4 regions of the Brevibacillus sp. HB2.2 genome follow, and region 1 is predicted to be linked to each of the others. Evidence: riboswitches for the same ligand, from Rfam matches in the RefSeq annotation. Region 1 holds a riboswitch; each other region holds the start of a gene.
What was found. Region 1 has a riboswitch for S-adenosylmethionine ahead of HP401_RS08285 (homoserine dehydrogenase). Riboswitches for the same ligand answer to the same signal wherever they lie in the genome.
Positions count from the first base shown of each region.

Region 1 (7,681 bases):
AAGGGCGATTCTTTTCTTTCAAAAGCATGCTAGATCGTGGATTTTTCTTGTTGGCTCTTGCGATTACAGGAGTTGGGCTGGACCTTCTCGGTATTAGCGGCTACCTCCTCTTCATCGGCTCGATAACACTGCTCTTTGGCTTGTTAACTTTTATTTACAGTAAAAAGCATAAGCTGGATGTTCGCTCTCATGATGAAGCCGCTGCCTAGTATCGGAATGGAACGTACCATGACAAACGCTTTCCTATCGACCATGCTTTGGTGTACACTAGTGAATGTACGTTGAACACGAATGGAGGCGTTTTTCCATGCAGATACTTTCCTCTCCCGTTTTGGGAATCCTGCTGCCTCTCGTGATGGCTATTGCAGTGATCTTTTTGAGAATGCGTCGGCAAAAAAAGCCGGCTTCTGCAAAAAGCATTATTTTGCCACCATTTTTTATGGCGACAGGGTTTGCGATGTTCTTGTTACCGGAGGCGCAATTACCGCCCAAGTTTGATATCGCAGCCTTTGTGGTTGGGGTAATCTTTTCGATTCCGTTGATTATGACGTCACGCTTCGAAATCATTGGGCAAGATGTGTATTTGAAACGGTCCCGTGCGTTTTTCTTCATTTTGTCCGGTCTGTTGGTCATCCGGCTGATTATTAAACTGTTGATCAATGATAGCTTTACACCGATTCAAACAGGTGGACTGTTCTTCTTGCTCGCATTTGGTATGCTCGTGCCTTGGCGTATCGCGATGCTGGTGATGTACCGGAATTTAACCAAAAAGACGTTTGGCACCTAGCAAAAAAACCACCTCCCTTTCGAGGTGGTTTTTGGTTTGCTCCCTGCCCTGGAGCGTAAAAACGGGCAACGTCGCTATGTCTTACATGGTCAGAATGCTTGGAGAAGATTGAAAAATACGGGTTCGTGTTAGGAAGGGGAAGTGCAGGAAGTGATTTCAAGAGAAGAATTGGAAAAGAATCAAGTATGGCTCTATGCTTTCGTACTACTGATTGCCGCTGGAGTAGGCTTGTTATGGCCAGCATCCAGTGAGAGCTTAGATAGCATGATATCGTTCATACTTGCCATCTTACTGTATGCGATGTTTGCCCAAATACCGTTTTTTCGTTTAAAAGAGGCATTATCGAATCGAAAGTTCATTTATGCACTGCTTGTTACGAATTACATAGCGATACCTATCCTTGTTTGGGGGTTGACCCATTTCCTTCCAAACGATCCAGCAATACGATTAGGTGTACTTCTCGTTTTGCTTACTCCCTGCATTGATTATGTTATCGTCTTTACACAACTTGGGAGAGGGAACGAGAAGCTTGTTCTGGTTTCAACCCCTATACTCTTTGTTACCCAAATGCTTTTATTACCTATTTATCTAGGGCTTTTTATGGGCAAGACATCGGCGGAAATTGTGAGTGTCGGACCGTTTTTCGAAGCATTTTTTGGTCTTATTGTTGCTCCACTGGTACTTGCTCTCCTTACGCAATGGTGGTCTAGACGCCAACCATACGGAGAACGTTTTCTTGATGCTACAGCATGGCTTCCTGTGCCTTTTATGGCACTCACCCTTTTTATTGTTGTTGCCTCTCAAATCTCTAAACTATATACCTCTTTTCATTTTATTAGCCAAGTGATTCCCATCTATGTAGCCTTTATGGCCATAGCACCGATTATTGCATGTATCGTTTCTCGTATATTCCGTTTAGATACTGGAGCAGGGCGGGCTCTTATCTTTAGTGCAGGAACCCGAAACTCTCTTGTCGTTCTTCCTTTTGCACTGGCGCTACCTGAACCTCTAAACGGGGTAGTGTCTGCTGTCATCGTCACGCAAACCATTGTAGAGCTGATTGGGGAACTATTCTATATTCGTCTTGTTCCACATGTACTTTTACGAGAGTCGAAGGGAAATGCTGATTAAACGATCTACAAGGGGTGGTGTCAACTTCATTCATACCACCCCTGGTTCTAAATAACTATTCCAGCTCTGCTAGAAAGTAAGATCCTCCACCAATCTTATACTCGCTATCCTTGCCCCCTCCTGTCAGCCTCGCAAAAAACGGTCTTTGCCCGCGTTTTTTCCATGCAGTCTGCGCCATTCCCTCCTCAGTCGGTTGGCAAAGTACTACATTTCCACCCGGAAGTTCAAACGCTTGGCAGATAGCCCCCAGTTCTTTATCGTGGAATACTTCGCTCTTCTCCCACCCAAACCAGCTTTGCCAACATGCTGTTGCTTCTTCCAGATCCGTCACGGCATACCCTACAGACTTGAGTTGGGCAGCACCATTCGGATGTGCGCCAATGATGCCGCGGTTAGTCAAATCCTCTCTTCTCTCTGCATCGGTTTGCGACCATTCAATGAGAAAGGGTGGGAGAAGAGTACTCTCAGCATCTTCGAGGAACAACATCCGCCATCGAAGCGTCGTGCCATCCTCACGTGTACGACTTCCCGCAACAGGTCCCGTAACCTGCAAGCCTTGGCTTCGCAAGCGCTCTGCCCACGCATCCATCTCGTTGGTCCGAAGCGCAATCTGGCCAAATCCTTCTCCCTTTGCCTCATCTTCGATGCTTTGACGTATGAGCGGATTCTCTGATTGTCGAGCAAGCTCAGGGTGTTCAACCGCCAAAAACTCAACATAGGAAAGCCCGAAATAACTAAGGCTATTCCATGTCCCCCAAGACGCATGACGCCCTCCAGCTACCGCATGAAAACCCGCTTGGCAAAATTGCTCTGCTGCTTCCTGAGGAGTCCGATGTACAAAATGAACCAAATGATCAAAAGTTAATTGCACCTTTTTTCTCCCCTTTTTCGTATTACTTATAGGATATCAAAATTCATTTATGTAAGGATAGAAAGACAAGGGGGAAAAATGAACGAGAACAGATCAAGCCGGATACATGCTCGGCGCAAGCGCTCACGCAGAAAATGGGCACGTGTGGGAAAGAACACGCTCCTCTTTAGCGTGTTGGCCATCTTCGTCGTCGGAACCTACTACCTATTCCAAACTGCCATGGATAGAGAACATGCCAACCCGAACACCCAGCCTGCTCCTGATAATACCGCGAACCAAAAGTCTTCCGTGCAGCTCACCTTTGTCGGTGACATTATGATGTCAGGAAACGTTGAGAAAACCTTACTTGCAAACAGCTATGACTACCCATACAAACATGTAAGCTCGCTCTTTTTGCAAGATGATATCACCATTGCCAATTTGGAGACGCCGATTACCGCCACAGGTGTTGCTGCTCAAAACAAGGAGTATGTTTACAAATCATCGCCACTTGCTGTTCCTGCCATGAAAAACGCTGGAATTGATGTGGTGAATCTGGCCAATAACCACTCCATGGACCAAGGCATTCCGGGATTGCTGGATACCTTTGACGCTTTAGACGAAAACCGAATAAAATACGTCGGTGCCGGTAAGGATGCCAGCCGCGCCTATTCACCTGTTTTCCTAGAAAAGAACGGCATCAAGATTGCGATTCTCGGCTTCAGCAGGGTCATTCCCGAAACGAGCTGGTTTGCAGGGAATTCCCAACCAGGTATGGCCGCTTCCTATGATCCTACACTAGCAGTGAAAGCGATTCAGGATGCGAACAGCCAAGCGGATCTCGTGGTGGTGATTGCACACTGGGGCAAAGAACGCTCCGATTATCCTGTCGATCATCAAAAGGAGCTGTCTCGTGCCTACATCGATGCTGGTGCAGATTTGGTTGTCGGCGGTCATCCCCACGTACTGCAAGGCTTTGAACGATACAACGACAAATGGATTGCGTATAGTCTTGGCAATTTCATTTTCACACGATCAAACGAACCCAAGACTTGGGAAACAATGGTCCTGCAAGCAAACTGCTCCAAAAGTGGTGATTGTGAGCTGACGATGCTTCCCTATCATGCAGAATTGGGACAGGCTGTACCCATGAATGAAAGCAACGGAGCTGCCCTATTAAAGCGCATTGAATCCATTTCTGAGCATGTCGACATACAAAGTGACGGGCGTGTGCAGCCACGTGTAAAGGCAGTGGAGACTGCTCCCTGATAAAAGAAGCCGTTTACGCAGATTCAAGAATAGGGAAGCAGCGCACTTCTAAGCCAAAATCATTTTTCAATAAGGACTCATGCTGTTCACTGATTCCCGTCACAATCAACCCTGCGCGCAAGACGCCCCCCAAATCGAATTGAACTTTTAGTTTATGCACGTTCACTCCTGCCTGCTGAAGGAAATGCAAGACACGATCTGGCGTCGCAGTATGACATGAGCCCTCCAGATAACATAGGACGTGTTCTGCCGAATCCACCGTGCCTCCAGCTTTGTCAGCCGTTTTTTCTTTCCAGGTAGGATGCGGTGTGAATGGCTGTGTCAATAAATAGGCCAAATCCTCCACGACTGCACTTGCTGTTGGGAGCTCTCCTGCCCCTCTTCCTGTAAACAACAAGTCTCCCACGATGTTGCCGGATAGCTGGACAGCATTAAACGCATCGTGGATTTGCGCCAACGGATGGCTCAGCGGAAGCATGGTTGGTTCAACAGATAGGCGAATGCCTTTTTCGGCTTGATAAGCCTGCGCGATCAGCTTAATCCGGTACCCTAAGTCGCTTGCAATCCGAATGTGACCTGCAGACAAATCTGCAATTCCTTTGCGAACAACATCCGCTAAAGGCAGCGATTCCCCATAAACAAGCTGTGCCAGGATATACAATTTGTACATAGCATCAAAGCCTTCTACATCCGAACGAGGGTCTGCTTCCGCATAGCCCAGCTCCTGTGCTTGCTTGAGCACCTCCTGGTAGGAGAGCTGCTCTGCTTCCATTTTCGTCAAAATGAAGTTCGTTGTTCCGTTGAGAATACCGCGAACGCCTTGGATATCGTTCGTACGCAGGAACTGCCGGAGCACACTCAAGATCGGGATACCCCCAGCCACACTCGCTTCATAGGCAAGATGCACTTGATGCTGATTTGCCAAATCGACTAGCTCTGTTCCTTTTTTCGCCAGGAGTTCTTTGTTGGCGGTTACCACATGGCAGCCCTTTTCGATCAAAGCACGTACGTAGTCATAGGTAGGTTCTACACCGCCCATGACCTCCACCACAATATCCACATCGCTTCTCAATACATCCTCAAAATCTGTCGTCAGTAAAGCCGGGTCGACATGAACCGCCCGCTCTTTTTCCGAGTCACGCACCAATGCCTTGACGATCTCAATTCGTTTTCCCAGACGAGAAGCCAGCTTCTCCTGTTGTGAACGGATCGTTTTGATTACGCCCCCACCCACTGTCCCCAATCCCAATAATCCCACACGTACTACTTCTGCACTCATCCTGACCACCCCATACTCCGAATTTTAGATAAAAAGAAAAGCCATCTTCGATAAGAAGAAGGCTTGATAGCAGCTAATGCTCCCCCTCCTTATCTCCCAGGACACGTATATGTCCTGCAGGAATTGGCACCTTGTCACAAAATATACGTGACGGTTGCCGGGCTTCATCGGGCCAGTCCCTCCACCTCTCTGGATAAAGAAAATATGAAATTAAAAAAACCTTCTTCGCTAAGAAGAAGGTTGATCTACTAATAGAGTAACCCGCTTCTTATCTTTCGAGACGAAACGTCTCGCAGGAATTGGCACCTTGTTGCAATATGCAACGGTTGCCGGGCTTCATCGGGCCAGACCCTCCACCTCTCTGGATAAGAACCATTTATGCTGTTGAGCTTTATTCTAAGAAATTCCAAGGCAAGCGTCAACAAAATTCTTTCTTTTCTGATTGCAAGCTGATTTGGCAAGGATTTCATTTGTGGGTGAACAGGCTTTCTACCTCTTCCATACTGCAGCAAGCACAATGAAACACGCCCTCCTGGCATTCCTCAAGCTGCTCTTTTTCCACAACATATCCGCACCATTGGCAAATAAAAAGTTGCATCATTGCTCGCCCTCCTTTTCTATTATTCTGCCCAAAATAAAAAGAGCATTTTCCGCTCGACCGTAATGATCGTTAGAAAATGCCAGAAAAGGAGGGGCATACATGTCCACTCGCTGTTTTTCGCAAGCCATCTCTAACACCTCCCTATCTCCCGTAGGTCTATCAGTGTTGTCGAAACAGGCAGGTCTCCTGACTATGGGTTCATCGCCTAGCGTCGCCTTCCCCGTCTATTTTGATAGACCAGTGGCTTGTTGGACGCTGACTCCCCTCTTACAGTGGCGGGACCGTGTCGGATTTGCACCGAGCTTCCCTATTATCCTTGTGGCGAGTTGGTTACGCCCTAAGGAACCTGTTTCCACCTATGAAATTGTCTATTTTCACTGCTACCTTCAGATTTTACCTTACCCCAAATACCGCTCTTTCAAAATGCGAGTGTGATGAGCTTCATGTCCAGCAATCACATAGGCCAATGTCCTTGCAGATAGCTTGTTTCCGTTGGCAAGTCCTGTACGCAACCACGCTTCTGGAGAGATCCCTCGCACCAAAGCGATGGTGGAAGCACGGACAGCCTTATACTCTTCCAGTAAATCAGACAGGTCTCTTAGCTGAAAACACCCGTGTTCAACAAAAGCATTCTCATCAAATCCGACGAGGGGTGTCTGATCTCCTCTTGCGATTCTCAGCAAGCGGTAGCTCATGATGCGTTCTGCATCGATGAGATGACCCAACACCTCTTTAACCGTCCATTTGCCTGGCGCATACCGATAATCAATTTGCTCGGGGGCAAGGGACGAAAATAACGCGACGATCCTCTCTCCTTGCTGCGTGAGGATCGTTTGGAACTCCCCCTCCGGTACAAGACCCATGTAATAGTCAAAATAAGCAGCGTATTCATCGCGCTCTGGTCGTCTGAGCATATGTTTCCCACTCCTCGTCATTCAGTTTCAATAGACAAGTTACTATGTAAACCTTCAAACAATAGGACCCTTGCCGGGGCTGCATCTGTGCCAACCAGCTTGAGTGGTGCAGCTACCAGAAAATACTCGCCTGGCGGGACCTCTGCTAGCCGCAAGCCTTCCACGACAATGACTCCCGCCGCAAACAATTTTTTATGTGTGGGGTGACCTTCCTGGCTGCGTTCGATTCCAAGTGCATCGGTACCAATGCCACGAACCCCCAACTCACTTACATATTCCGCCCCTTCTTCAGACAGAAAGATAAATTCAAAGGAGAACGCCTCTTCAAAAGAGTTTTTCGTTTTAAACAGGACAAAATCTCCTCGCTCAAGATCGAAGCTCTCCAAGTCAGCGCGAGTGATCCTGTCCTCGACCGCTGTGAGATCAAGAACTTTACACTTGCCCACTAGCTTCTCCAAGGAAATACTCTCAAATGTATCACCAGCATTGACCATGTGCAGGGGAGCATCCACATGGGTACCCGTGTGGAGGTCCATGTCGATTCTCGATTCTGTTACATAACCGTTGGTAGCGGTACGTATTTTCGGCTGCTTTTCAGGCTTGTTTTTATACACCGTCATTCCTTCGTACACGGTGGCGGTCACATCATACATTTTCATCCCAAACGCCCTCCCTTTTGCCTACTGTTTTTTTCGATCCGCTGGAAAAACAATCCCCATCTGCCTTCTCGCTTCATCCATGACCTGCATGGCCATTTTGGAAACTTCATGCGAATTCGTTGCAGATTGTCTGGCCCCGATCTTCGCCAAGTGTAGGAATTCTCTTATTTCATAATGCATGGTCTTCGGGG
Region 1 covers NZ_JABSUV010000009.1:21,843-29,523, reverse strand. The annotation lists gene HP401_RS08310 (MFS transporter) at 1-209, shown strand, start outside; gene HP401_RS08305 (CcdC family protein) at 308-787, shown strand; gene HP401_RS08300 (arsenic resistance protein) at 938-1,918, shown strand; gene HP401_RS08295 (VOC family protein) at 1,974-2,789, opposite strand; gene HP401_RS08290 (CapA family protein) at 2,868-4,037, shown strand; gene HP401_RS08285 (homoserine dehydrogenase) at 4,051-5,316, opposite strand; SAM riboswitch class I at 5,403-5,516, opposite strand; SAM riboswitch class I at 5,582-5,688, opposite strand; gene HP401_RS30145 (hypothetical protein) at 5,783-5,917, opposite strand; cobalamin riboswitch at 6,077-6,282, opposite strand; gene HP401_RS08280 (DinB family protein) at 6,316-6,831, opposite strand; gene HP401_RS08275 (cyclase family protein) at 6,849-7,490, opposite strand; gene HP401_RS08270 (Gfo/Idh/MocA family protein) at 7,512-7,681, opposite strand, start outside.

Region 2 (7,681 bases), on a different contig from region 1:
CAGCGGATTTTTAGAAAAATAAGACGAAGATGAAACTTTTTTACAATTCCTTCGTGGTAAGGGGTGAAAGGGTGTGAACGGCTTGGGAAAGTAGGTCTGGAGGATGTGTACCAGCTGCATGTAAACGATATTTACCGCTATCTTTTCCGGCTGACACGAGATGAGAGGTTGGCAGAGGATTTGACACAGGAAACCTTTTGTCGCGCCTTCTCTTCCTTGGAGGACTACCGTGGGGAAAAAGTACGGCCCTGGCTGTTCAAGGTGGCCTATCACGCTTTCGTGGATGTTTATCGCAAGAAGACAAAACAACGCTTTGCGTTTGTAGTAGCCTTGCCAGAGCGACCTGATCATTTGGCGGTTGATCCGGCAGAGCATGTCGTGAACAAAGAGCTGTGGGAAGTGGCCCATGACTATTTGGAGCAACTTCCGGAAAAGCAGAAACAGGTCATTTTGTTGTCTGCCATGCAGTTTTCCTACGCGGAAATGGCAGAGGTGCTCGGTATCGATCTGGCAGACGTCAAGCGTTCCTTGTTTCGGGGACGACAAAAGATGCGGCAGTTGTGGAGGGAGGAAATCCGGTGATGAACAAGGATGAGAATCATCGCGAGCAAAGGTTGCTTGCTTATTTGCGTGGAGAAATGACGGCAGAGGATTCGAAACAATTCGAGGAAGAAATAGCCGCTGACGAAGAGTACGCACAGCGGTTGGAAAGGCTTTTGTTGGGGGAAGAAACAGAAGAGGACAACGCGAAAACCAAACAGTCTGAAACACTGTCAGCTGAAAAACAGCGTGCCATTGTTCGCCGGGGGAAATGGAAAAATCGGTTGTCCAACGCAGGATTCACCATAGGGCTTCCCTTTCTGGCCGGAGTTGTGTTGCTGATTCTGAATGGCTGGGTGGGATCGCTGATGCATGAAGATCTGTTCCGCGTTGCAAAGTCGATGGTCAATTTTACTCAGCCAGGTGTGAGAGTGGGGGGGAGTGGTTCACAGGTCGGATTGCTGTACGGAAACATCAGCATGGAACTAAGCGAGCGGGTTGGGGGAGAGGAAAAAAATGCGGGTCGTTTTGAGAGTACGAATGTGCTGTGGAATGTGAATGCCAAGCCGCAATGGACGAACGGGGTCAGGGAGCAAAAGTTGTTTTTCCGTTATCCGGCAGAGGAGGAAACGGAGGATACCATGTCTCTCACCTCAGCTGCCTGGACGACAATGGAGAAGCTGCCCGAAGGAACGGTTTCGCAGCTTGCGATATCCTTTGACCACTTTCTGACGTACGAGGAGTATTATAAGCTGGTTACCCGCCATGTTACCTCTTCAGGTCAAGATACAGTCTGGCTTGCAATAGATACAGGGGTAGAGCTCAAGCAAGCTGAAAGCGGAGATGTGCTTTTTGGTTCCGGGGAAGTGTGGGGATTTGCCCAGCGAGAAATGGATTACGGTGGTGTATATAAAAAAGGGGCTGGGGACAGAGTAATCGCAAACTATCTGGAGGAGATGAGTTATTTGTCAGAGCAAGAGGAACTGGCTCGTGATATCGGAAAATCCTTACTCCCTGGCAGAGATATACAGATTGCAGAGCGATACAGTCACATACAGAAATACGGGGTTCGCATTTACGGAGCCGTCCTCACCGGACCTACGAAAGAACTGCTGAAGCTCAAGGCAGAAAAGTCGATAACAGCAGCGTTTTTAGGCAAGGTAGACTGGTGGAATTGGGAGCGACCTGCGGCATCCGGAACACAATACAGCTACTGATAGCAAGGTGCGAATTTTTGCACAAAAGGGTGTTGACATCGTGGAAGCGTTGGTTGTATGATTCAAACTAAATCAAAAACCGAATACGTTTTGGATACCTTATCCAGAGAAGGTGGAGGGACTGGCCCGATGATACCCGGCAACCGACATGACGCCATTTAGACGCGAGAAAGCGACTGATTAACAGGCGACATGCACGGTGCTAATTCCTGCAGAAACAAAAGTGGTCTGGAAGATAAGGGGGACATCAACACGGTTCTTACACGTGACGACAGCGACCTCTTTTCTTCGGGAAAAGAGGTCTTTTTTGCTCTCATGACACAAACAAAACAAGTAGAGATAGAGGAAAAATAAGTAGAGGGGAGTTTTGGAATCATGGCATATCGCGCATTGACTGAACAGGAAGCAGTGGAGTACGTAAAAGGAATACCGGGTCTTTTTAGCGAAGGAGCAGAGCTGACCAGCCGAGAAATCGGGGATGGCAACCTCAATCTGGTTTTTGACATTCAAGAGCCAGCAACCGGTAAGAGCGTCATTGTCAAGCAAGCACTGCCTTTTGCCCGCGTTGTGGGGGAATCTTGGCCGCTTACGATTGATCGGGCTCGCATCGAGAGCGAGGCACTCCGGATTCAGCACAAATACGTTCCAGACCTGGTGCCACAGGTGTATCATTTCGATGGGGAACTTGCGTTGACCGTCATGGAAAACGTTGGGGACCATATCATCATGCGCAAAGGGTTGATCGAAGGAAAGCGGTATCCGCTATTTGCGAAGCAGATTGGCCGTTTTCTCGCGCAAACGTTATTCTTCACATCCGATCTGGGCGCACATCCATACGATAAAAAAACGCTAGTCGGAACATTCATAAATCCAGAATTATGCAAAATAACAGAAGATCTCGTCTTTACCGATCCGTATGAAAATGCGCCTACCAACGACTTCAACCCGTTGATCCGCCGCGAAGTCGAGGCGATCTGGAACAACAGGCCGCTGAAGCTGGAAATCGCCAAGCTGAAATACGATTTCCTTACGCGATCGGAGGCGCTGCTGCATGGTGACTTGCATACTGGAAGTATTTTCATCACGGAAAACAGCCTAAAGGCAATCGATCCAGAGTTCGCTTACTACGGCCCAATCGGCTTTGACATTGGAGCGATTATTGCCAATCTGCTGCTCAACTACGCAGGACAGCACGGTCTGCAAAAAGATCAAGGAGAACGGGAAGCATACCGCGAATACTTACTGGAAACAGTCGAGGATGTCTGGAATGAATTCGTTTCACAATTCGTTCAACTCTGGCACAAGCACGCCAAAGAGCGCAGCGCCCATGTCGAAGGACTGTGGCAAAGCTACGTGAAGCGCCTGATTCAGGATACAGCAGGCTATGCCGGATGCAAAATCTTGCGTCGTGTCATTGGCTTGGCAGGCGTAGCGGACCTGAATGCCATCGAAGACGACCAGACTCGCGCAGAAGCAGAGCGTCTGGCTCTCTCGATTGGAGAAGCGCTGATTCTCGGTCGCGGCGGCATCGAGGAATCGACAGATATCACGGACATCGTACGCACAATAACTGAACGCTACTACCAGGAGGCTACAGCAGTATGACAACCAGCACTCAATTGGCACCTGTAAAGTGGGAGAATGACGCATTGGTCTTGCTTGACCAGACGCGTCTGCCAGTAGAAACGATTTATTTGAACTTGACCACCTCCGAGCAAGTATGGGGTTCCATCCGACGCTTGGAAGTACGTGGCGCACCAGCCATTGGCATGGCGGCAGCTTACGGGCTCTACCTGGGCATTCGTGGAAGTGAAGCGAGTAACTACGACGAGTTTTGGCAGGAATTGAACCAGCAGGCAGACTACCTGGGCTCTTCCCGTCCGACAGCGGTGAATCTGTTCTGGGCGTTGGATCGCATCAAGGCTCGTGTTGAAAAAGCAAGCGGTGCGTCGATTGCCGAGTTGAAGGCGGCAGTACTCGATGAAGCATTGGCGATTCAAAAGGAAGACGCTGAAGTATGCCGAACCATCGGGGAGCATCTGCTCACTCTGTTGCATGATGGTATGGGAATTCTCACGCACTGTAACCCAGGGGCATTGGCTACAGCAGCGTACGGCACGGCTACTGCTCCCTTTTATTTGGCAAAGGAACGCGGTTGGAACCTGAAGGTGTACGCGGATGAAACCCGTCCTGTTCTTCAAGGCGCTCGTCTTACTGCATTCGAATTGCAGCAAGCAGGAATTGATGTGACGCTGATCTGCGACAACATGGCGGCGATGGTCATGTCCCAAGGAAAAGTAGAGGCTGTCATCGTGGGGACAGACCGCGTAGCAGCGAACGGCGATGTCGCCAACAAAATCGGTACCTATGGGGTAGCGGTATTGGCAAAAGCTCACGGCATTCCTTTTTACGTGGCAGCTCCTTTGTCCTCCGTCGATTTGGACACACCGACAGGCGCAGATATTCCGATTGAAGAGCGTCCAGCCGAGGAAATTACCCATGGCTTGGGCAAACAGGTAGCTCCAGACGATATCAAGGTGTACAATCCTGCGTTCGATGTAACGCCTGCGAAGTACATTACAGCGATCGTTACCGAGACAGGCATTTTCAAGCCGGAAGAGATCGGCAATAGCAAAAAATAAAAGACATTTTTATATGCGTTCGCCTATTGTTGCTGGCGGGCGCTTTTTGCTCATTTTGGCGTTTTCTAGTAAAATATCCAAGAAAAGGGGAGATTCGTATGCAAACGATCCAACAGATAGCAATCAATGAAGATACGTACTTGAAGCAATTAGAATTAGCCGATGCTGAGCAGTTATTTTTGCTTACGGATTCGAACCGGGAGAATCTTATGGAATGGCTGCCGTGGCTGAATTATACGAAGAAGGTAGAGGATTCTCGCCAATTCATCCAAGCGACGATTCATCAGTACAACGATAATCGCGGCATCCACTACGGTATTTGGTACCAAGGACGTCTGGCTGGTACAGTCGGCGTACATACAGTGGATTGGATCAACAAAAAGACGTCCATTGGCTATTGGCTGGGTGCGCAATTTCAGGGAAAGGGCCTGATGACAGAAGCAGTGGCGACCTACTTGGACGTGTTAATCTTTGGATCATGGGATTTGGAAAAAGTAACGATTCAGGCTGCTACGGAAAACTACAAGAGCAGATCGATCCCGGAACGATTAGGGTTTCAACTGGAAGGGATACTTCGCCGGAATGAATTCCTTTACGATCATTACGTGGATCATGCCACTTACAGCCTGCTAAAAGAGGAATGGCTTGACTGGAAAACCGATAAAAAATCTTAGATTGAACTGTATGCATTGATTGACAATGAAAATTCTGTAAATTACGATGGTGAAGACAGATCAAGAGGGCTGCGCGTGATTCGCAAGCCCTTTTTTAGTCGTGCTGTTAGGTCTAAATAAATAGAGGTGATTTACATGCAGACACTTCGGCAATTATCTTGGTTTTTTCGTGCCTATTGGAAGCGATACGTCATTGGAATCTCTGTGCTGTTTGTCATCGATGTTCTCATGCTATGGCCGCCGAAATTAATCGGGGATACGGTCGATTCGATTCGCAACAGTTCCCTGACGGACGCTGACTTGACGCAAACAGTGGTCATCTTGCTCGTATTGGGTGTGAGCTTGTATGGGTTGCGGTTTCTTTGGCGGTACTTGTTAAATGGGGGAGCCTTGATTCTGGAAAGAACGCTACGTGAGCGACTGTTTGCCCATTTGACCAGAATGACCCCGTCGTTTTTTCATCGCAAGCGCAGTGGTGATCTGATGGCCGTGGCTACCAACGACATTCCCGCCATTGAACAAACGGCGAGTACAGGGGTGCTTACGCTTGTCGATGCGTTGTTCATGACCGTGTTAACGCTAGGCGTCATGGTGACCGCGATTGATTGGAAGCTGACGCTGGCTGCGCTGATCCCGATGCCGTTTTTGGCTTGGTCAACGGCGTACTATGGAAAGTTGCTGCATGATCGCTTTTACTTGGCACAGGAAGCCTTCGGAGAGATGAATGATCATGTTCAACAATCCGTATCGGGCGTTCGGGTATTGAGAGCATTTGTTCAGGAAAAGGCCGATATCGAGGCATATCGCCGGGTGAGTGAAAAAACGTTGGAGCGAAATGTGAGCGTTTCGCGGATCGACGCCTTGTTCGAGCCGACGATCGCGATTATTATTGGCTTCAGCTTTTTGATCGGGCTGGGCTATGGCACGTATTTGGTGTTCACTAGCGCTATCTCCTTAGGGGATTTGGTTGCGTTCAATTTGTACCTGGGACTTTTAATTTGGCCGATGTTCGCTTTTGGTTGGCTGGTTAATGTGTTGCAACGTGGTGGTGCCTCCCACAAACGTTTTACAGAGCTAATGGTGGAGCAGCCAGATGTGACGGAGGCAGCGAATCCAGTCACGAGCCAAATCGCCAATACCGTAGAAGCACGCCATTTTTCCTTTACGTATCCGGGCACTGACAAGCCAGCACTCACCGACATCTCGTTTCGTTTGGGTGAAGGAGAGACGCTTGGGATTGTCGGGAGGACGGGAAGCGGCAAGTCGACGTTGTGCCGTGCCTTGTTGCATCAATATCAGATGAAGGAACAAGTCCTGTTTATCGGGGGCATCCCAATTGAAGGACTCGCGTTCGATACGCTGCGGGAAAAAATCGGCTATGTGCCCCAGGAGCATTTGCTGTTCTCACGGACGATTGCCGAAAATGTTGCATTCGGGAAACCACAAGCGACGACCGAGGAAGTGATGCATGCGCTGGAGCTTGCGGAGATGAAGAGAGATTTGGCCCAATTCAGAGAGGGCTTGCAAACCATGGTTGGGGAGAAGGGGGTCACCCTCTCTGGGGGGCAAAAACAGCGCATTTCCATCGCACGCGCTCTTTTGATGGATGCGGGGATTCTGATTCTCGACGATTCACTATCGGCAGTGGATGCGCGGACGGAGGAGAGTATCCTTCGTCATCTGCGACAGGAGCGCGCGGATAAAACGACCATTATTACTGCTCATCGTCTCTCTGCCGTACAGCACGCTCAACTGATTCTCGTGCTAGATGAGGGGCAGATCGTCGAGCGGGGGACACATGACGAGCTGATGCAGCGCAACGGCTGGTATGCAGAGCAGTACCGTCGTCAGCAAATGGAGCAGGATGTGGCTGGTTGAGAGAGGGGGAAAACGTTTCATGAGCAAACAAAATGTATGGGGGCGTTTGACCGAGTACGCCAGGCCATTTCAAAAGCAAATACTAGGCGCATTGTTCCTGCTCTTGCTGGGAACGAGTGCAGAGCTAGCGGGGCCTTTTTTAGCCAAGGTCATGATTGATAATCACATCCTGGCGATCCAAAAGCCTTGGTATCAGCTGGACGAAGTGCCACCACAAGCAGCGGGGCAAGTCGCCTCAGTAAACGGTACGAACTATATTCGTGAAGATGTCGCTGCAAAGACAGGACTTGCTTTGGACAGGAGCAATCAAAAAGAAGTAACTGTGCTGACAGAAGGCACGACTTATTACTTGGTTTCTGGCAAGGTGAATCCAAATACGGAGAAGAAATTCACCCCGATTGCGCCAGAAAACGGCAGGGAACTCTTCGAGGTAACAACGAAGGATCCATCAGGTCAAAAGATGTCCTCCACAGGGATTCGGCTAACCGCAGAGGAAGTCAAGGGGATGTACCAAGGGGATGTTCTGCCTATTGTCTGGCTGTCCGTAGGTTATGGGGCACTGATTTTGCTCTCAGCTGGATTCAATTACGTCCAGATTTTGTGGCTACAAAAAATCGCACAGCGCATCATTCAGCAAATGCGGATGAAGCTGTTTATCCATTTGCAAAAGCTCCCGGTTGCCTTTTTTGACAAAACGCCAGTAGGTGCGCTTGTCTCCCGTGTGAGCAAT
Region 2 covers NZ_JABSUV010000010.1:127,311-134,991, reverse strand. The annotation lists gene HP401_RS09740 (sigma-70 family RNA polymerase sigma factor) at 106-582, shown strand; gene HP401_RS09735 (anti-sigma factor) at 582-1,757, shown strand; SAM riboswitch class I at 1,854-1,999, shown strand; gene mtnK (S-methyl-5-thioribose kinase) at 2,133-3,362, shown strand; gene mtnA (S-methyl-5-thioribose-1-phosphate isomerase) at 3,359-4,399, shown strand; gene HP401_RS09720 (GNAT family N-acetyltransferase) at 4,498-5,073, shown strand; gene HP401_RS09715 (ABC transporter ATP-binding protein) at 5,209-6,951, shown strand; gene HP401_RS09710 (ABC transporter ATP-binding protein) at 6,971-7,681, shown strand, end outside.
Region 2: another riboswitch for S-adenosylmethionine. It lies ahead of mtnK (S-methyl-5-thioribose kinase); the one in region 1 lies ahead of HP401_RS08285 (homoserine dehydrogenase).

Region 3 (7,681 bases), on a different contig from region 1:
AACCTGGCGTTCCTCCATGCATTCCAGCAGCCCGGATTGAGTCCTGGGAGTGGCCCGGTTGATTTCATCTGCGAGCAAGACATCCGCAAAAACAGGTCCCTTTCGTAGTTCGAATTCACTTGCTCGTTGATTGAATACGTGAAGACCGACGACATCGGATGGCAGCAGATCCGCGGTGAATTGTAGGCGGTTGTAAGAGCCGCCAATCGCTTGCGCCAATGTTTTGGCAAGCACGGTTTTTCCCATTCCGGGCAAGTCCTCCAGCAGTACGTGACCACGGGCAAGCAAGGCCGTTACCAATAGACGGATCTGACTTTCCTTGCCCACGATGACGCTACTGATAGCATGCTGAAGGTTATCCAATGTCGGATGTATCATGAAAATTCTCCTTTTCTCATTCAAAATTGCGGAGTCATACGATTTTTATTATATATGGAATATCCTGTTAGTTACAAATTTTCGAAATAATAATCCCGTAAGCGCAGCGAGCACGATGACGGCCCCTACAGAGATGTAAAGAGGGCGAATCCCTACCTGATCGCTTAGCTGTCCGCCTAGCCAAATACCGACGGGCATCGTCGCACGCACGATGAGCAAGCGGACAGACAGTACACGCCCCATTAGCTCGGAAGGAACGTGAAGCTGATACAGGCTTGTGCTGTGTACCTGGAAAAAGGGAGCAAACAGACCAGCCAGTAGTTCGATGGTGATGGCAAGCCAGATGTCATGGGTAAAGCCTATTGCAACAAAGCTCAAGCCTCCTAGTACCAGTGACCCCAACATGATCAGGGGCTGTCCAAGGCTGCTACGGAAGCGAGGCACGAGCAATGAGCCGAAGAAATATCCCAACGGATAGCCAGCCAAAAACAAGCCTACATAAAACGAGGTGCCTTGCAGCTCGCCGGCTACAAAAGGCAGGTTTAGCACAAGTGTGACTCCGACAGCAAATTGGACGAGAGCCGAGTACAGACCGAGCCAGAGTAGAAGGGGCTTCTGCCAAAAAACCGCAAGACCAGCCTTAAACATGACGTACCACGACTGCTTCTTGTTGGCGGTATCCGCTGGGGCGAGTGGACAAAGAACCAGAAAGAAACCGCTGAGCGCATAGCTGATCGCGACCAATGCGAGTACAGACTCACCGCCGATACTCGCCACGAGAATCCCAGCCAATGGCGGACCTGTAATCAAGGCAATGCGCAGGACACTATCCAAATAGGCATTGGCTTGGAGGAGCTGCTCTCTTTTGACCAGAGCAGGGAGGAGCGACTGGCTGGCTGGCACATACAGCGGTTGAACGAGACCGTTGATTAAGGCTGTAAAATACAGCGGCCAGAGCGATTCTGTCCCGGAAGTAATGACCGCAAAGGACAAACAAAAGACAGCCGCTCGCATCCATTGAGAAAAAAGCATGACACGCTTCTTGTCGAATCGGTCGATGTACGGTCCGGCTACCAACTGAATGGCGAGCGACGGCACGAAATACAGCAGCCACATCTGTCCGACCGCACCTTGTGAGCCTGTTGCCTGATAGATTAACCAGCTATTGGCGAGGGTACCGAGTGAGGCGCCGAGTTCTGAAATGAGCTGACCGAAAACAATCCAGCGATAAGAACGCTGCTGCCAGACAGAGGCTTGTACAGCGGTTTGGCTCATGGGGTGCTCCTGTCCAGGAATTCATCCCATAACAGGGGTAGCTTGTCCAGCGTATGACGGCGGAGTCTGTAACGGGAGCCTGCTGTTTCAACTAGATGGGCAGACCGCAGCATGGATAGGTGATGGTGTACTGTCGATTTCGCCATTGAGAGTTGATCGGTTATCTCTTGCAGGCTCAGGTCTTTTTCCGCGAGCATTTTGACCATGCGTAGCCTGTGCTCATCTCCGAGTGCTTTTAAGGCTTGCACCAGTGATGGGGGTGGCTGATAAGGATCTACAGCATCGTGCAAATTTTCGTCGGCAACAGGGTAATAAAAAATCTTCGTACCGACAGCATCGGCCTGTACGGTCCACGGGCGGTAGATCGCTTGCGGAATCAGCAGTACGCGTGTCACGGCAGGCTCTGGGAGGTAGCTAGATCCCGTCGTATACTCCACAAAGGCTTCGGGGTTGAGCTTTCCTAGCTTGCTTTGTTTTTGCGACCAATCCCGTTCTAGCATGCGAACGATTTTTTCCTCATGTGGCTTGATGTGAGTGGTATACCAGCCTTCCATCAATCCGAGAATATGGCCCCGCAGCACTTCTCCATCAACGGAAGTAATATGTTCGATATACGATTCAAAAAAGAGATGTGCGCTGCACGCTTCCTGCAAAGCGGCGCAATCATCCTTGCTTCCTTGTGCAGCCTTCCGCCGTGCTTCCTGCCTATTTTCACCGAGATAAGGAAGGGCTTCGTATCGGAGTTGTTCGATTGAGAGCTCTCTGACATACGAGAGAAAGGAATCCAGATCAGCGAAAGGGCAAAGATCAAGTAGTTGCAAAAGCGTCTTCCACGTGTTGTGCTTCTTCGCATATTCGACCTCTTGCCGTACAGAAGGTGATAGCTCGTCCAACAGTTGATGCCAGTAGGCAGGAGGGTGCTCCATCGTGTGATGCAATTGGTCGTAGGTAGCGGCAGCGATTCCCAAGGCAGCTTCGAATAAAGGAGAATACGAGAGCTCAACCCGATAGGTTGTTCGTTCACTGCCAATGTTCAAAATCTTCATGTGATCATCCTTCCAGAATTTGTACATAATTATGTATTTTATAAAATACGAATTTTAAATTCAATATTTTTCGAACGAAATGAGAAAAGGAAAAGAAGAATCACAAATCTCTAGCCAAAGAGATCATGTGATTCTTCTTTCTGTAAAGATATAGTTAGCCGACCGTGGATAATTGCAACGCACGCTGTAGTGCTTGCTCCAGATCAGCGAGGATATCGTCGATCGCTTCTGTGCCGACTGAGAGACGTATAAGTCCCGGGGTCACTCCGGCTGCTGCCTGCTCCTCTTCTGTCATCTGCTGATGTGTTGTGCTCGCTGGATGAATGATAAGTGACTTGGAATCTCCGACATTTGCGAGATGGGAGAACAGCTTCACTGACTCGATTAATGTTTTTCCTGCCTCAACGCCACCGCGAATGCCAAAGGTCAGGATCGCGCCAGCACCTTTTGGCAAATATTTTTGGGCCAATTCACGCTGGGAGTCTGACTCCAATCCCGGATAACTCACCCACTCTACGGCAGAGTGATTGGCGAGAAACTGGGCTACTGCCAAGGCGTTCTGGCTATGCCGCTCGATGCGCAGATGCAGAGTTTCTAATCCTTGCAGGAACAAGAAGGAGTTAATCGGAGCGACTGCTGCTCCGATATCGCGCTGGAGCTGGACACGTGCCTTGATAATATAGGCAAGCGGACCGACTGCTTCTGTATAGACGACGCCATGGTAGCTTGGATCTGGAGTAGTCAGACCTGGGAATTTTCCGTTGTTCCAGTCGAATTTTCCTGAGTCTACGATGATACCGCCAATTGCTGTTCCGTGGCCGCCGATGAATTTGGTGGTGGAGTGCACGACGATATCAGCCCCGTGCTCAAAAGGACGGCACAAAATCGGAGTCGCAAAGGTGTTGTCCACGATCAACGGCACACCATTCTCGTGAGCGATATTGGCGATCGCCTCGATATCAGCGACATCAATACGCGGGTTGCCGATTGTCTCGCAAAACACGGCTTTTGTCTTTTCATTGATATAGGCCCGGAAATTTTCTGGATTGGATTGATCTGCAAAATGAACCTTGATACCGAGGCGGGGAAGAGTGTGGGCGAACAGGTTGTAGGTACCGCCGTAGAGGCTGCTGGAAGCGACAATCTCGTCACCCGCATGTGCAATATTTAAGATGGCGAATGTAATGGCAGCCTGCCCGGATGCGGTCGCGAGTGCACCAACACCACCTTCGAGCAGAGCAACACGCTTCTCGAATACATCCTGTGTGGGATTCATGATGCGTGTATAGATGTTCCCAAACTCTTTTAGGCCAAACAGGTTGGCTGCCTGCTCCGTATCGCGGAAAACATAGGAGGTCGTCTGATAGATCGGAACAGCACGTGAGCCTGTTACAGGGTCAACCTCCTGCCCACCGTGTACCGCAAGTGTTTCTGGCTTCCATTGTTGTTGATCGGACATGTCCATCTCTCCTTTTACTATAAGGGAATCAGCGAATAAAAAAACGGAGCATTCTCCTGAGAAGAAGAAGGCTCCGATCATGCACGGGCTTGTGTTCATCTCTCAGAATCACTGGATTCTGCAGGAATTGGCACCATGCAGCTAGTCTGCTGGTTGCCGGGCTTCGTAGGGCCTGTCCCTCCACCGCTCTTGATGAAAATAATTGTTGTCGTAATTGTATGAAAATAAATCCGTGCTGTCAATGTGGAATATACAGTTATCAGGGAGGTTTTTATGTATATATGAATGAAGGTGGCTTACTCATGCCATTAATTTGTAACGGTTTTGTCTCAAGCTGTTCACATCCCGTGTGGCTACTGCCGCAGCGAAATAGGAGATAATGGTAGAAAATAGGGAGCATCAATGCAGGGTGAAGCCAAGTGCTCCTCGCGTTAGAAAAGTAAAAAAGCGTGTGATATCATGGAGGTGGTTACAACTGATCTGATCGTACATATAGGAGGATAAATAGCGATGAGCCATGGAGTAAAGGAAATGACACCACAAGAGCTGTTGGAAAAGCTGGAAGCCAAAGAGGAACTGCAAGTCATTGATGTACGTGAAGTGGATGAGTGGAATGCAGGTCACATTAAAGAGGCAAAGCTGATCCCACTTGGCTTTTTGCCACATCGTATCGATGAGCTGGATAAGAACATTCCGATTGTGATGGTTTGCCGCAGTGGTGCCAGAAGCAATACAGCTACAGAGTATTTGAGTGCACAAGGGTATGACGTGGCGAATATGGTTGGCGGCATGCTCGCATGGCCAGGTGAAGTGGAACAATAAACGAGATAGAAACAGTGTGAATGCCTCCCGTGTGTAATCAGGAGGCATCACACATGGGACAAGCAGGGAGGAAGCAACCGATGAGTGAAGGAGCACAATTGCAGCAGGAATCTGCAATGAAGAAACATTGGTTTCCTGTGTTAGCTGGTATTATCATTTTAGCTATCGTCGGAGTATTTGGTTATAATTACATGACAAAAGAGAAGATCGAGGTATTGAAGCCGATTGCAGACTTCACCTTAGACAACAGTGACGGAACAACCTATACATTTCATTCAAGTGCTGGCAAGGTACGACTGGTAGAGTTTATGTTTACCAAGTGCCCGGATATTTGTCCGGCGACTACGTTTAACATGGCCAAGCTGCAAGATCAGTTGAAGGAAAAGGGACTGTTCGGAGACAAAGTGGAGTTTGTTTCCATTTCCTTTGACCCTGATAACGATACACCGGAAGTCTTGCAGGAGTATGCAGCCAAGTTCAAGGCAGATCAGAGTGGCTGGAAGTTCCTGCGTGGGGACGCTCAGGCTGTAGAGAAAGTAACGAAGGATTTTGGTCTGATGGTCATTAAGGAGCCAGATGGTTCTTATTCCCACACGGCTCGCATGTTCCTTGTGGATGGAGAGGGAAACATGCGTCGCGCGTACGGGATGGCAGCTAACATGGAACTGGAAGTCATGATGAAAGAGATGGTACAGCTCGCTGACTAGCGGGTCTCCTCATAGAAGATGTTTACGACCTCTTCTGTTTGATTCACGAATTCAATATGAACGAGTAACGCCCACCTGCGATTGCTTTCTTGAAGCAAGAGCTTAAACGTCTCTTCTGACGTGGTGGGCGTTTTTTGTTTTCGTCCGACATGCAGGTAATCCACAATTTGAGCGTTTGGATATCGCTTCATCGTTTCCTGCATCGCGAGCCTGCCCCATTTTGCATAGGGAGGCTGGGCATAGGTAGGGAACGGCTGAAAGATGAGCAGGAAAAGGACGGTGGAGAGAAGGGGCATCATGTTCCGATAGCGAAATAGGCGACGAGCTGTTTGCACTTGCTATTCCCTCTCTTTTTCGAATGATTTGCCATGTATTTTGAAGACTTTTCGGAATATCATTCGTAGAAAATAATGACAATGAAGTGCGGGAGGTTTTCGATGCATTACTTGCTCATTCCCTTATTTGGCGTTCCTGTTTTGGTGGGGGTTCTTACGGCGATTTTTCAAAAGCCTCCTTTCTGGAAAAAATGGGGGCTGACGATTGCTTCAGTCGTATTGATTTACGGAGGCTGCTTTGCCGCGAATGTATATTGGCAAGTGAAGTATGGCATTCCGGTGTTACCTACGGAGTCTGATTTGGAGGTCTTTTTATACTTTTGTATCCTGTTAGTGTTTGTTTGTATTCTCCTGTATATTGGCTTTTTGATCACGATGAGAAAACAGTTTTGGAAGATGAACCTCGTTTTTCTATGCACAGCTTTTGGTTTGTTTAGTTTTTTTGCTGCTGCCTTTTTAGGGATGGGTCCCTTTTTGAAGAAAGCGGAGTACGTGATCGTCGTACAAAAAGCAAAAGACCAGTGGAAAGAGTCCAAGATGGACAACGAGAAGCCTATTGATCTCGCCCTCGTATACAGCAGACAAGAGTGTACCAAAAATTGTGTCGGGTATCCGTATTCAAGTCTCATCCTGGTACGAAATCAGTCGGACCAGCCGGTGGAGATCGATCTAAAGCTGCGATTGAAAAACAAAAGCGGCAACGTATTAAAAGAGGTCGAGGCCATACCGTTAAAGCTCGCTTCAGGAGAAATAACGGAGGTATGGACGGGCGATTCTTATGCGAAGCACGATTTCTGGGCGAGAGCTAGTGCCGTTACCGATGAACGAGTTGCCGATTTGGAGTATCAGTATTCGATTATTGACCGAAGATGAATGTGTGGAATAGACAAGACTGGGTGAAACGAACGTCTTACGTTGTGATATAATAAGAATGGCATGCTTGGTTCGGATTCCCATAATCATGCACGACGATGTTAGGAGGAAAGAGATTGAGCGACGTTAAGATTTTCGCGATGGGCGGCCTCGGCGAGATCGGAAAAAATATGTACTGCGTCGAGTATGAGGACGAAATCATCATCATTGACTGCGGGGTGAAATTCCCCGAGAATGAAATGTTTGGTATTGATCTGGTTATCCCGGATATTTCTTATCTGAAGGATAACCAGCACAAGATCAAAGCACTTTTGTTAACGCACGGACATGAGGATCACATTGGTGCGATTCCTTATATTTTACGGCAAATTAAGGTGCCGATCTACGGTGGTCGTCTGACCCTGGGCTTGGTCAAGGCGAAGCTGGAAGAGCACCGTTTGCAAAATGAAGTGAAGCTGATTCCAATTTCGGAAGATACGGAAATTCCTTTTGCCAAGCTGAAGGCGACATTCTTCCGTACGAACCACAGTATTCCGGATTCCCTGGGAGTTGTGCTCTATACACCAGAGGGAATGGTCATTCACACGGGTGACTTCAAGTTTGACATGACACCAGTCGGACAAACAACAGAGTACGGAAAAATTGCACGCATTGGTGCGAGTGGAGACGTCTTGGCGCTTTTGTCCGACAGTACGAACAGTGAGCGTCCTGGATTTACGATGTCGGAGAGAACGGTAGGGGAAGGGATTCTCGATGTGGTACGCAAAGCGCGTGGACGCATCATCC
Region 3 covers NZ_JABSUV010000061.1:1,680-9,360, reverse strand. The annotation lists gene HP401_RS28080 (AAA family ATPase) at 1-378, opposite strand, end outside; gene HP401_RS28075 (MFS transporter) at 427-1,653, opposite strand; gene HP401_RS28070 (ArsR/SmtB family transcription factor) at 1,650-2,699, opposite strand; gene HP401_RS28065 (homocysteine synthase) at 2,854-4,158, opposite strand; SAM riboswitch class I at 4,251-4,357, opposite strand; gene HP401_RS28060 (rhodanese-like domain-containing protein) at 4,669-4,980, shown strand; gene HP401_RS28055 (SCO family protein) at 5,034-5,687, shown strand; gene HP401_RS28050 (YqzG/YhdC family protein) at 5,684-6,022, opposite strand; gene HP401_RS28045 (hypothetical protein) at 6,125-6,895, shown strand; gene rnjA (ribonuclease J1) at 6,994-7,681, shown strand, end outside.
Region 3: another riboswitch for S-adenosylmethionine. It lies ahead of HP401_RS28065 (homocysteine synthase); the one in region 1 lies ahead of HP401_RS08285 (homoserine dehydrogenase).

Region 4 (7,681 bases), on a different contig from region 1:
TTAAATGGATGGAGTTCGGCTTGCGGGTGCTCGATCGGATCGATTATCGGAAGGTGATCAAGCCGATGATCGAGGAGCTCGCCAGAGAAGTGAACGAAAGTGTTTATTTTAGTCAGCCTAGCGGACTCGAATCCATTGTCGTCGAACGCGTAGACAGTCAGCACAATATCCGCATCTACGACCAGTTAGGCTTGCGGATTCCGATGCATATCGGTGCGGCCAATAAAGTCGTACTGGCACACATGCCTGTGGAAGAAGCCAGACAAACGGTTGTCCAGCTCGTGGGTGAAGAGCAGGCGCCTGCTTTTATGGAGAAGCTCCAGGAGATCAGAGGTGTTGGTCATGCGGTCAGCTTTGCGGAGCGGACGGAAAACACGGCCTCTGTCGCAGCGCCAGTGATCGACTACAACCAAAAGGTAATTGGGGCGCTAAGCATAGGAATTGTCACGTATGATTTGAAGGAGGAACGACTCCAGTATTTGATAGAACGGGTAAAGGATGTCGCTCTCAAAACCTCGCAACGGCTAGGCGGCCTGTCAAAGGCTTGACTGGCCTTTTTTTATTTTCATTTCCTTGTAACATTTCCCTTTTGCTTTCGACTATTGGGCTAAGAACATAAAAAGTGAAAGCCAGGAGGAAATTCAAAATGAAACCATATGCAACCAAAAAGCTGATGATCACAGTAGGAGCTGCTGCTTTGCTCTTCTCAAGCCCATTGTGGATTACGCAACCACAAGTAACTGTACAAGCCGCGGCAGTTAAATCAACACAACCCCAATTGAGCAAAGCAGCCCAAAAAACCCTAGACAAGCTGAACAAACACTACCCGGAATTAAAAAATGCGGAAAAAACCATTTCGCGTAACAATCAGGAGCGAGATGTCTTCCAGATCCAATTCCGCATCTTCAGCAACAAGGAGCGGACGGAAGTATCCCTGTATGCGGATGCCAAAATCGATGCAAACAACGGTATGTTGCTATTCTTCTCTGCACACGACATTCCCAAAAAGAAACCGACTGCACGTCCTACGGAAGCGATGGGAAAAGAAAAAGCGCCAAGTATTCTGAAGAATTTCATCGGTGACGCCATCAAGCAATACCAAATAGAAGAGGTAACAGTTGATGGTGAGGGTGCAGAGGCCGTGGCAAATGTGCGTTTCGTTCGGGTTGTGAATCAAATTCCGGTAAAAGACGATCTTTACGTAGTAGCGATCAATGGAGTAGGCGAGCTAGACTATATAAACGCAGGAAACACAACAGGATTGCAGATGGACACAAGTAAATTCCCCGCTCCGTCAGGGGTTAAGAATCAAGACGAAATCAGCAAACAATTAGAAGACATGCTCCACCTCAGCTATGAGCAAAAAGCAAAAGACATAAGCGCTGGCTTCCGCCCAGTCTACAGCCTGAATTTTTCTGGATATCTGGATGCACGATCAGGAGCCGAGGTAGAGTCAGGATGGACCACGAAAAATAAGTACGGGAAACCAATTACGGTAACGCCTGGAAACCAGCGGGTCTTCGCCAAGACCAATGAGGAGATGGCTACCGCACTCTCCACTTTTATTCCATTGCCCGAAGGAATCGTGTTTCAAATGACCAAAGGTGCGCCAGTTCTCGCAGGGGAAAAGGAGTATGATGCCGTGGTTGGCAACAAAAAGTTCTCAGTGAGGACAGTGAATGATCAGATTGCGTACTTCCATGTAATTGAAAACCCACCAAAGCAGAAAGTGATTACTGAGGCAGCTGCCGAGGAAAAAGCAGTGGCGTTTCTGCAACCATTTGTAGACGCCGAGGTAACGGAGCTGGTACCACAAATGATTAATAGAGAAGTAGGCAAGCAAATGTTTCTATTTTCTCCTGTACACCAAGGGATTATGGTTGAAGGACAGGGCTATTCAGTAAAAGTTGACATGCATACGGGAGACATTGTATCCGCCAGTTTACCAGTAGCTACTGGTAAATTATCCTATGATGATGCCTCAAATGTCGTAGGGCCTGAGCAAGCCATACAAGCATTGTTAAAAGCTAATCCGCTTACAATGAGCTACGTATTTCCTTCCCTTAACGGGCGATACCAGGCAACACCTGTCCTTGTTTATGAGCCAAAAGAAAGAAACGGAAAGGTTGACGCAGTTACCGGTCAATTTATCAGGTAAGGAGCAGGGAGAGGAAATCCAGTGCAGGACACAATCGATTACGAAGTGCGGATTAAAGCGATCTATCGTGAGCACTACCGTGATGTCTATCAATATCTCTACTACTTCACGGGGAAGCGCGAGCATGCGGAGGATTTGACGCAGGAAGTGTTTATCCGAGTCTTGGACGCTTTGGGTAGATATGAAGAGCGTTCCAGTGTGAAGACATGGATTTTGCATATTGCCAAGCATGTCGCCATCGATGATTACCGGAAGAGGCGGGTGCAAACGCTTTTTGGCATGGAATTGTTAAAAGGGCTGCCTTCTCTTCTGGGAAGGCCGGAAGCGGAGCTGGTTTCTAAGGAAGAACAGCTGGAAATTGAGCAGGCGATGCAAAAAATGAAGCCGCATCATCGGAATGTACTGATTTTGCGTGGTATCAAGGTCTACAGTATTCGGGAAACGGCAGAAATCCTCGGGACAAGCGAAGCCAAGGTCCGTGTAGATTTTCACCGAGCAACAAAAGAACTCAAAAAAGTTTTGCATGTCGACTGGATAGGAGGGTTGGCCAATGAATACTCCAAATGACGAGCAATTCTTCGCGGCTCTTCCTCAGTCAAAGGATGCGGAGCCAAGGAGCGAATTCGTCGAAGCGCTGGAAGCAAAGCTGGTGCAACGGGCGCGCACCAAAAAGAATCGCTCGAAAAGAATCGTCCTCAAGCTGGCGACATGGACGGTTTCCGCTGCAACGGTGGCCGCAGCAGTATGGATGATGGGGGTAACCCCGGAGATGTTCACGCAATCTCGGGTTGAATCACAAGCGCATTTGGTTCCCCGCTCCTTCTCCTCGACAGAAATAACAGAAAGCGAGCTAAGCCAAGCAGCAATCAGAACACTGGAAAAGCTGTACGAGAAATATCCTCCTTTTCGGGAATCGGAAAAGAGGGTCTACGCAGCGAAAGCTCCTCGAGAGGTGTACGACATAGATTTTCGCCTGTTCAGCAACAAAGAACGAACAGAAGTGTCGCTATATGCCAGAGCGAAGCTGGACGCCAAAAGCGGGCTCTTGCTCGGATTCGATCCGGAGAAGATTCCAGGGCAAGAGAAAGTCGTAGGAACGCTTTCCAAGGAGAGATTAGAGCAACAGGCGAAGGCATTTATGGAACCGTTCCTGGGCAAAAATCTGGAACAGTATCGGATCGAACAAGTAGAGGGGCAAGAGGGAACAGATACCGTTTCGCATGAAGCCGTCCGCTTGCAACGCTATGTGAATGACGTGCAGGTAGAAGGAGATAACTATGTGATTGGTATGAGCGATGTCGGGCATATTCGTTATATCAATTCAGGGGATTCAACCGGAATGAATCTGGACGCTGGGCAGTTTCCTCCAATAGCTGAGAGGCCTTCTCCGAAGAAAACAGAGAGCGGACTTGCAGAAGTCATGCAGCTGACGTATGAGAGAGTTGGGAAGAAGGGCGTGGACTACGTTCTTCGCTACAAGGAGAGCTTCTCCGGGTATCTCGACGCTCGTACTGGCAAGGAAGTGAAAACGACCTTGTGGCGTGGGGAGTCGTTTCGCGACAGCATTGCCGTCAAGCCCGGAGGCAAGAAGACAATGGTTGCATCGGCAAAAGAGGCTGCGGCTGCCATGGAGTTCTTCGGCCAGAAGGTGGAGGGCTTCACATTTACGGCGAGTAATGTGCCCGAATATATGCTGGGAGACAACGAACGAGAATACCAGGCCAAAAAAGGTGAGCGATTCATGCAGCTGACTACCGTCAACAATCGGGCAGCAGCGTTCAAGATCTCTTATCCTGAGCTACGAGAAGGTGATCCGACACTTACTATCGCAGAATTGCAGGAGAGAGCGATCTTGTTTTTAGAGCCGTATTTGGATTCACGGGTGAAGACGGTTCGTATGCAGGAGCAAGTGTATGTGATGGGCAGACAGGTTGAATTGAAATTTGTCCGAGAAATAAACGGCGTAATGGTGCCGGATCAGTATTATAAGGTCACGATCGACGGGCAGACAGGAGAAATTATCGGGGTGAAATTGACATTCCCGCATGAGCAGGAGGGCTTCGCAGATGTAGCCAAAGTGATTTCACCAGAAGAGGCGGCGCAGGTTTATCTCCAACATCATCCGCTCAGTCCTCGCTATGTCTTCCCGCTTGATAACAATTACAATAAGATTCAAGAGCAACCAGTCTTGGTCTATTCGGCAGAAATACTGAAAAACAATGGGGATGTGGATGCCATTACGGGAGAATGGCTGCCACTCCAATAATGATAGACACCAGGGGGAAACTCCTGGTGTTTTGTTTTGCATAATGCCTTCCCAGAAATTGGTTTGGCAGAATGGTTACATTTGAACCGACCGTCATTTTCCACAACGGGGCTTTTCACATCAAAAACTTGAAAAAAATCCGCTACTCGCTCGATAATGTCCTCCAAATGCTTCGAGAAAAAGATATTTTTGACCTGGCAGAGATTGATTTGGCTATACCCCCGTTGCATCATTAGCGACCGAATGGAAAAAGGCACAGTCCCTCTGCAAAATTGCATGAAGTCACTGTGCCTTATACGGGAGCATAATGGTGAACTTGGTTCCTACTCGTGGTTTACTTGATACATTGACCGTTCCGCCAATCGCATGAATGACATGATAGGAATACGTCAATCCAAGGCCGGTCCCAGTTGTTTTCGTAGAAAAGTAAATCGTTCCGAGACGGCTAATCTGTCCTGCATCCATGCCGACACCGTTATCCTTGATGACCAACAGGGCTTTGTTTCGCTCGATGAGCAAGTCCAGGGAGACTTTTCCGTCCGAAATATCCGAGCACGCCTCGATCGCATTTTTGATGAAATTCACCAACACTTGCTTGAACTCGTCTGGATTGGCCTTGATCGTCACAGGTCTCTCAAAGTCTTGCAGCGTAAGCTCCACGTTATGCATATTGGCAAAGGGGAGCATCACCTCGCGGATGGCATGCAAATGCTCGCTAAGATTAATGATCTCATGTCGTTCCTTGAGCGGCTTGGAAATCGCAAGGTACTCGGTCAAAATGGCTTCTGTGCGTTGAACTTCATCGAGACTGATGCGAATGTATTGATCGACTTTTACCAAATTTTCCGGACATTCCTGTATTAATTTCAAAAAGCCTTTGACTGCTGTCAGCGGATTGCGAACCTCGTGTGCAAGCGATGCAGCAACATGGCTCATCGTCTGGATTTTTTCGTTTTGCGCGTGGCGGATAAACAGCTCCTTATCCGAAACGCATTTGCTGAAAAGCGACATTAATAACCAGAGGCCGAAAAAGTTTTGAATAGGAATCGCTATGGTGTAGTAAACGAGGTGTTGGGTTACATACGTGGGAAAAAAGTAATAAGTAGTCCCTAAAGCAACCGTAGAAAAAATCGCACTCGTCATAAAAAGATACAGTGTTTTCCGATAACTGGCTTTGTAGTGTCGATACAAAAAGAGTGACAAGACAAAATTGACTGTAAGGATCAGCAAGGCAACCCATGTTCCTTCGCCACCAAGGTAGTACCGATAAACCAAGGCTTCAATCAGAAGGAGCAAGGCAATCTCGATTCCGCCATAAACTAGTCCGAAAAATATGATGACATGTCGGATATCAAAAAACATGCCATTCGTGACACTTGGGGCGAAGGTCATCGCGAGAAACATGCAGGCTGAGCTGGTGATGGCAATAAAGGAACGGCTGTAGTTCCTCATTTTGTCACGGTAATAAATGTTGAAAAACACAAACGGGATAATGGCGAAAAACCATTGAAGAATAACTTCTTTTAATAGACTCATGTAGCATCCCCATCGCAAATATTTGCTAGGCTTGTATCAATCTACGATAATTCGACAAGACACAACAAAATCCCTCTTGATGTTACAGAAGAAACTGGAATATTTATCAAGAAAATTCTTTCGGTAAACCTAGTTGACAGATAGGTAATTGCCAGATTATATTCTGTATATACTTATACAAACGTTTTGAAAATAGAAACTACTCTTATCAAGAGAAGGCTGAGGGAATGGCCCTATGAAGCCCGGCAACCTAGCACGAGAGAATCCGTTCTTTCGAGCCAAGGTGCTAACTCCAACAGGTAGAATACCTGACAGATAAGAGGCGAGAATCTTGTCGATTTTTGTCCTCTTTCTCTGTGAAAGAGGATTTTTTGCTTTTCTCAAAAGTTTTGTAAAAGAAAAAAGGGGGAGCATCTCAATGAAAAAGAAACTCGGTCTGATCACATCACTTGTTTTGGTAGCTTCTGTTCTCGTGACGGCATGCGGCAGTGGGGCAACAACAGGAACCGGCAGCACAAACGGCGGTGCTTCCGGAGAGAAGGCAAAGAGAATCGCACTGATCATGCGCCAAAACGTAGGGACGTTCTCCGCTCAATACATCAATGGCGTGAAGAAAGAGGTGGAGAAAAACGGGGGCGAGTTGACCGTATTCAACGCAGATACTGATCTGGCAAAAATGGCGTCCAACCTCGATGCTGCTGTGAACCAAAGGTTTGATGGCATTCTGATCGACCATGGTACGGCAGAAGCGTTGCAGCAGGGCACGCAAAAGGCCGTGGATAAAAAAATCCCGGTTGTCCTGTTTGATACAGACATCAACATTCCGGGTGTGCCAGTTGTGGCGCAGGATGACAACAAGTTGGCAGAGCTGAGCCTGGAAAAGCTGGCGGCAGATACAAACGGCAAAGGCAACATCGTAAAAGTTTGGGTAGCTGGCTTTGCGCCAATGGAAAAACGCCAAGTGACGTACGAAGCTTTCCAGAAGAAATACCCGGACTTGAAAGAAATTGCGGCATTCGGTTCTGCTACCAACAATACGGCTCTCGATACACAAACGCAGATGGAAGCGATCTTGAAAAAGTATCCGAATAAAGGCGACATCACAGCAGTATGGGCAGCTTGGGATGAATTTGCCAAAGGGGCGACACGTGCCATCCAACAAGCAGGACGTACGGAAATCAAAGTATACTCCATCGATTTGAGCGATGAGGATCTGCAAATGATCCAGGCAGAAAACTCTCCGTGGGCAGCGACGGCAGCGGTAGACCCATCCAATATCGGACGCATCCATGCCCAAACCGTGTTCCAAAAAATCAAAGGCGAGCAAGTGCCAGACAACGTGAAGCTGAACCCAGTGCTGGTGAAACAAGAAGACCTGCCGAAGGATAAAAAAGTAACGATGGGCGACCTGTCCCAATACGTACAAGAGTGGGGCAAGTAAGAACCAAATTGGCTTTTCCCGTTGAGCTGTATCCGTCAACGGGATTTTTCCTTATAGAGGTGGGAACACGCAGGTTAACAGGAGGTGTGAAAAATGTCCACATTGCAGATGAAAGGGATGGAGAAGCAGTTTTCTGGGGTTCCTGCCCTGCGATCCGTCGATTTTGAGGTGCGCGCAGGAGAGGTTCACGCACTGCTCGGAGCCAATGGTGCGGGAAAGAGTACCCTGATGAAAATTCTCACGGGAGCGTATCAGGCAGATGGCGGTACGATCACCATCG
Region 4 covers NZ_JABSUV010000004.1:181,459-189,139, forward strand. The annotation lists gene HP401_RS04455 (IclR family transcriptional regulator) at 1-548, shown strand, start outside; gene HP401_RS04460 (hypothetical protein) at 647-2,158, shown strand; gene HP401_RS04465 (RNA polymerase sigma factor) at 2,180-2,725, shown strand; gene HP401_RS04470 (hypothetical protein) at 2,709-4,424, shown strand; partial or broken gene HP401_RS04475 (YetF domain-containing protein) at 4,484-4,642, shown strand; gene HP401_RS04480 (ATP-binding protein) at 4,707-5,960, opposite strand; SAM riboswitch class I at 6,163-6,282, shown strand; gene HP401_RS04485 (sugar ABC transporter substrate-binding protein) at 6,379-7,401, shown strand; gene HP401_RS04490 (sugar ABC transporter ATP-binding protein) at 7,495-7,681, shown strand, end outside.
Region 4: another riboswitch for S-adenosylmethionine. It lies ahead of HP401_RS04485 (sugar ABC transporter substrate-binding protein); the one in region 1 lies ahead of HP401_RS08285 (homoserine dehydrogenase).